Regions from separate parts of the Bifidobacterium sp. ESL0798 genome, predicted to be linked through region 2. Evidence: riboswitches for the same ligand, from Rfam matches in the RefSeq annotation. Region 2 holds a riboswitch; the other holds the start of a gene.
The links. Region 2 has a riboswitch for thiamine pyrophosphate ahead of OZX74_RS05230 (ECF transporter S component). Riboswitches for the same ligand answer to the same signal wherever they lie in the genome.
Positions count from the first base shown of each region.

Region 1 (3,378 bases), 420 kb from region 2:
GTGCAGGAAGCCTCTACACCAACAAGGAACACACGGCCCAGCTTTCGGATTCGTTCCCCGACACCATCAAAGGCGTGCCGCTGGCAATGGGCAAGGCGCTCGACGCGCTACGCCGCCGCGACGACGTGCACTGGACCTATATCAGCCCTGCCGGCGACTTCCAGGCCGACGGCGAGCGCACCGGACATTACGTACTTGCGGGCGAGGACTACACCACCGACGCGGACGGCAAAAGCGCCATCAGCTACGCCGACTACGCCATCGCCATGGTCGACGAAATCGAAACCGAGCATCCGCATGACCGCGAGCGCATCTCCGTGCGCTGGTAATCACAGGTATATCAACATTCACAAGCCGTCACCTTCAGCCAATTACGGTAATGGAAGGCGACGGCTTTTTATTATCAGGAAGTATCAGAAAGCCTCAGGAAACCTCAATCGGACGCCGCAAAACAGACAAGCCTACAAAACCAGACAACGATAAACCGTCAGTTCAAGGAACACTCAAGATTTCGATGCCGCAATCTTCTTGGCCAACGAGGGGAAGAAAACGACGTTGATCCTCGGGATTCGATAGAGCAGCAGCACCATCACCGCAATCAGAACCGAGCGCGCCGCAAAATGACAAACGGCTCCGCTTGGTAGCCAACGAACGGCTGAAGCCTTTCGACGATGGTGCCCCAAGGCAGGTCATCCTCCTCCAGAAGATGCGCACAGAAAACCGGAAGCGTGTACCTGCCAATCATCGCCAAAGCCTTGTTCAGGTAAGGAATCCAGCGGTCAATGACCGCGGAGACGCCGACGATGCATAACGTGGCGCCTATCGACCCGACAATCGAAAGCAGCGGAGTCTGCCCATAAGAGTTCGTCGCCAAGCCGAATGCGGTGAATTTCCACATCGCCAAGCCCCAGACGAGCGCGCTGGGAAACCAAAGGACGGGCCAGCGGCGGAAAATCCCGACGATATCAAAGCGTTTTGCCAGGCATCCCAAATATACGAAAAGCGTTGCTGTCAAACCCGCTTGCACACTCAACGGCAACCAGACATAACGCGAAGACACATAGCCGCAAGCGAAAAAGACAAGAACCCACAACGGAGTGGCCGGAAGACGGTAAGCGACATGAACCAGCAGATGCGCCCAGAACAACGCCAGAAGAAACCATATGGCACCGATGTAGCGCGACATAGGGAAAAGGGTATTGGTCATATCGGAACCCGAACCGTACAACGCGGCCACCGTCCAACCACCGACGATGCCGGCAACGTCACGATGGGTCAGGAGCGCAACAACCAGGTGAAGAAGCACCACCATGGCTGCCGTGATGACGTAGGTAAGCAGCAATTCCCTTGATTCCTTGCGCCACACGAATCGGCGATCGGGATGCATGAAATACCCGGAAAGCAGGAAGAACAACGGCATATGGAACGAGAAAAAGAAGATGTAGAGCCAGTTCGAGACGGTGCCCATCGGGGAGACCAGAAGAATGCTATGGCCAAGGACAACGCCAATCATGGCAATTCCCTTGGCGATATCAAAATAACGCACTCTTGAACCCATCCCACACTCCCTGTCTCTATCAACAACAAACCCCAGAATATACCGTGGTGATATATCACAGAAACCGGCCATCCCGATGACTGGGAATCCATCTTGTCCAATGAAGGACATAGCGTCTTGAGCTGTAAGTGCAGGGGAACCTGCGAAGCCGCTGCGGCGGTCACGCAAGTTGAGACGGGCACAATGCTCGACCCTTGGAACCTGTTGGTTAATACCATCGTAGGGAGACGCGAATATGGTCAATGACGCATACTCATCAGCAAACAGCAATCTCAGTAATCTCAACGATTTGGCGGCGAACGACCCGTTGCGCGAGCTCATTCGCAAGGCCGCGCAGACGGTGCGCGACACCACGCCACTGGCCCAGTCCTTCACCAACTTCGTGACCATCAATCTGGTCGCCAACGCCCAGCTGGCAGCGGGCGGCACCGCGGCGATGAGCTTCCTGCCTGACGACATCGCGGGCGGAGAAGCGGCAAGCGGGGCCAGCTATATCAACGTGGGCACGTTGCTGCCGTTCTACAAGGACGCGTTGGCCCAGATCACGCAGAAATTCCACGCCGATCGCCATCGCTGGGTGTTGGATCCGGTGGCTGCGGGAATGGGCACCACACGCACCGCCATTTTGAAGTCGTTCAAGGCGGCCCCGCCGACCATCATCCGCGGCAACGCTTCCGAGATCATCAAACTGCGCGAGATGTGGGAGCTGCCGCTGGATGAGGATGCCGTGGATGGCAAAAAAGACGCTTCAAAGCAATCCAGCGGACCGGTGGGTGTGGAATCCGCCGATGACGTCGAGGCGGCCGAGGCCAGCGCCAAGGCACTTGCACGGTTCATCGCCAAGTCCGACGCACAAGGCCAAGGCGCGGTCGCTGTTTCCGGCGAAACCGACCTCGTCACCGACGGCGAGCACACCTATCGTCTGCCCGGCGGCAGCGCGATGATGACCAAGATCACCGGAGCCGGCTGTTCGCTTGGCGGTGTGACCGCAACCTATCTGGCCGTTGCCGATCCTCTGACCGCGGCACTGTCCGCGAGCGCCCTCTACAACCGTGCCAGCGAGACCGGCGAGTCCAATTCGCACGGCCCGGGTTCATTCCAGGTCGCCTTCCTCGACGGCCTGTGGTCGACCACACCCGAGCAAATCGCCGCCTCACCGATTCTCGGCTGAAGCCACCTTCTTTGATTGCCCTACATTCATATGGTCGGGGTAATTAAAAAATCCATACAGTCTATATTTTATTACCTATTACAGAATCGAATAAATTTTGACTACAAATAATTCAGTATTCCCTGCATCCATGCGCAAGAACTTCGACCTGAGTTCCTACCTCGTGCTCGGCCCGGCAGACACCAAATCGCGGCCTGTCCCCGACATCGTGCAACAGGCCTTGGCCGGTGGCATCACCTTCGTCCAGATTCGTGTCAAGCCCGGAGACGCCAGAGACATCACCGAAATCGCGCGGCAGAGCGCCGAAGTCATCGCGCAGGCCGGTGCCTCGCAATCCGTGCCGCTGGTCATCGACGACCGTGTGGATGCCGCCTGGCAGTGCCGGGATATGGGCATCAAAGTCGACGGCGTGCACATCGGACAGGACGATTTGAATCCGACTGAGGCACGCAAGCTGCTCGGACCGGACGCCATCATCGGCTTAAGCTGCAAGGTGCTGGACGAAGTGAAAGCCGCCAACGCTCTGCCCGCCGACACCATCGACTACATCGGCGCGGGCCCGTTGCATCCGAGCACCACCAAACCCGACTGCATCGTCATCGGTGCCGACCACCAGCGCCACACCCAGGACACCGAATCCATCAACGCG
Region 1 is NZ_CP113914.1:1,639,423-1,642,800, forward strand. Features, by position in the region: gene OZX74_RS06900 (NAD(P)H-binding protein) at 1-329, shown strand, start outside; gene OZX74_RS06905 (acyltransferase family protein) at 599-1,558, opposite strand; TPP riboswitch at 1,681-1,802, shown strand; gene OZX74_RS06910 (hydroxyethylthiazole kinase) at 1,794-2,729, shown strand; gene thiE (thiamine phosphate synthase) at 2,827-3,378, shown strand, end outside.
Region 1: another riboswitch for thiamine pyrophosphate. It lies ahead of OZX74_RS06910 (hydroxyethylthiazole kinase); the one in region 2 lies ahead of OZX74_RS05230 (ECF transporter S component).

Region 2 (3,378 bases):
ACCTGCGTGACGCGTGCCTTGACCTGATCGTCGGATTCAAGACCCAGAACGACGACCCGGTCGATAAGGTCGATCCAAGGTCCGGCGCGGTGCTCGACCAGCAGCATGGTGGCTTCCGTATTATGCAATACTTCAGATACTGCGCCGACAACCTGCTCAACCCCTTCCGGATCGAGGTTGGCGGTCGGCTCGTCCAGTAGCAACGCCCCGGGCTGCATGGCCAGCGCACCGGCCAACGCAAGACGCTGCATCTGCCCACCACTCAAATGCATGGTGGAACGATGCAACTGCAATCCTTCAAGTCCTACTGCAGCAAGGCTTTGCTTTACACGTTTCCAAATTTCAGGCCGTGGCACACCCATGTTTTCCGGACCAAAGGCGACGTTATCGCCCAAACGTTCGAAAATCGTCTGCGCGTCTGGATCCTGCAACACAAGTCCGACCCGTCCATGGGCGGCGGCAGCCGGTATGCCATCGACGAAGACGCCGCCCTCGGTAATGCCTCCTTCGGAATCCTCGACTGCGACAACCTGACTCGTTTCATTTTGGCCGGCTTGGTTCGCAGTTTCCGGAGTATCCCCGCCGAGCAGGCCAGAAGCGGCTTCGAGTATCGTCGATTTGCCGATACCGGAGGCTCCCAGCAGGAGTACATGTTCGCCGGGGTGAATGTCAAGGTTCAGGCCACGCACGGCGAAATGCCGGCGCGAGGCATGGCGGTAGCCCCATTTTTTGAAACTGATTGAAGCCGGCTGCACCTTGGTGAAAGATTTGCCATCAACGTGTTTTCTATCTTGCAAAGCAGCTTGATCAATGGCACTATCGGCGTCCACGGCATGCTGAAGCGAGCCATCGCCTTTTCGGCTAACGACTGCCTTCGCTTGTCTGCCTTGCATACGTTCCCCCATCGATGCCTGAATTCTATCTGATACCACTCACTTGGAAGCGGCACGGACCTGACGGCCCGAAGCGAACTTGTCGATGGCGCCGGTCTTGGCGATGGCGATATAGAGATACCACATCAGCACGCCGGCCACCAACGCTCCGGAAATCACCGTGGCGACCAAATACCAGATGCCGTATGCACCCGTCATGTTGAATCCCTGCAGATGGGTGAAGAACGTATAGGCCCAGCAGCCGATGGCCGATACCACGCCGGACAGCGTGAGCGTGAGCAGGTTCCAGACCTTGTAGGCCACGCAGAGGAACACCACCTCGGCGCAAAGCCCCTGCACCAGCGCGATCAGGAAGGTTTCGGTTCCGCCCCAGGAATTGCCGAGCAGGGCCTCGAGCACGCCCGCCACGACTTCCGCATAGGTCGCGGCCCCCGGCTTGCGTACGATGACGGCCGCAAGAGGACCAGCAAAGAGCCAAAGCCCGTTCATCAGGCCGCCAAGGCCAGGGACGAGCGCGTCCAGCGGAGAACCGATGGGACCATACAGCAGAGCCGCGGCCCAGTAGACGAAAGTGCTGACCACGCCGATGACCGAAGCCACGGCGATATCGACAACACGCCATTTGAGATTCGGTTTGGAGATAATGGTCGTCTGATTTGATGATGTCATGATTTGTGCCTTTCTGTGGTGCACACCGTTTATCGGCGCGCATACCAAGGCACGGGAAAGAGAGACGTCCGTGCGCCGGCATTGTCCGGACTCACGTTCATTCGGTCGAGGAAATCCTCATCTCAGCCGGCCTCGAATGGCCAGCCCCCGTGTCAATTCGCCATCCTAGAGCCATCCCCTGTCAATCTCCAACCTAATGCCGTGTGGGGCGGGGATATACAATGTTCGGGACGCTCCTTGGCCGCTCGGCCGTGTCTTACGCCCGAACATCGCATATCCCCGCCCCACACTCTGTACAAGGAATCTGACTGACAGGGGTTGCGGGAGGTGGCTCACCAGCGAATAATTACTTCGCGAGTTTGTCCAGAATCAGGGCCTCGGTGAGGACGTTGTTTTTAAGGCTCGTCAGGTCGATGGATTCGTTGGGGCTGTGGGCGTTGCCTTTGGGGTCTTCGGGGCCGGTGACCAGGACCTGGGCGTCGGGGAAGATGCGCTGCAGTTCGGGGATGAACGGAATCGAGCCGCCTTCGCCCTTGTTGATCGGCTCGACGCCGAACGCCTCGCGCATCGATTCCAGCGCATCCTGGGTGGCCTCGGCGTGGGGATCCATGCTCCAGCCCATACCGGTATCAAGCGTGGAAACCGTAACCTCGGCACCGAACGGGGCATGTCCGGTCAGGAAGTCGGTGACGGCCTTGGCCGCATCCTCGGGACGCTGGTTTGGCGCAGTGCGGATGGAAAGACGGAAACGGGTCTCGTTGGCGATGACGTTGAACGAGCCCTCGACCGGGTGCGCATCGAATCCGATGACCGAGATGCTGGGCTTGGTCCACAGTCTCGAGGCCAACGAACCGGAGCCGGCGAGGCGATAGGAGGAGACCACCGAGGAATCGGCTCGGAAGCCGGCCTCGTCGAGGTCGCGCTGGAGTCCTCCAACGGGGTCGCCGCCAGTGAGTCCGGGAATGTTCAGCGATCCGTCCTCGGCATACATCGAGGCAATGAGCATGGCCGACAAGGTATTCGTATCAAGGACCGGGCCGCCGAACTGTCCGGAATGCACCGGATGCTCCAGGGCACGCACGGTGACATCCAGATCGGTGTTGCCTCGAAGGCTCGTGGTGAGACTCGGGATTTCGGCGCTCCAATTGCCGGAGTCGGCCACGATGATGACATCCGAATCGAACGCGTCGCGGTGGGACTCGATGAAGGGGATGAAACTCGCCGAGCCCATCTCCTCCTCCCCTTCGATGAAGACCTTGACATTGACCTTCAGATCGTCGCCCAATGCGTGCAACGCACCGGAATGGATGGCGATGCCGCCGCCGTCGTCGGTCGCGCCACGTCCATAAAGACGTCCGTCGATTTCGGTCGCCTTGAACGGGTCGGTATCCCAGGCCGAGGCGTCCGGGACCGGCTGGACGTCGTGATGCGCGTAGAGCAGCACTGTAGGCGCTTCGGGATCGACGATCTTGGAACCGACCACCTCGAACGCTCCCGGAGTGCCGTCAGGGTTCTTTGACTGCACCACTTCGGCGTCCACCCCACGTTCCCTGAGCTCGTCGGCCACGAATTGCGCCGAACGACGCATGTGCTCGCCGGTGATGCCCTGCGCCGAAACGGATTTCAGCGCGACCTTCCTGCTCAGCAGATCGACGACACGCTCGAAATCGTCATCAACCCGAGAGCGCAGTTCTTCCTTGTCCAGTACAGCCATGTGATGCTCCTTGTCAGATTTGTCCGTTATCTCGATCATCACACAGCCCCGGGAAAACGCGAGAAAACCGTTGAATATTCCTCTATTCCCCGCCCTTTGCCT
Region 2 is NZ_CP113914.1:1,221,216-1,224,593, forward strand. Features, by position in the region: gene OZX74_RS05225 (ATP-binding cassette domain-containing protein) at 1-893, opposite strand, end outside; gene OZX74_RS05230 (ECF transporter S component) at 933-1,562, opposite strand; TPP riboswitch at 1,612-1,723, opposite strand; gene OZX74_RS05235 (dipeptidase) at 1,909-3,276, opposite strand.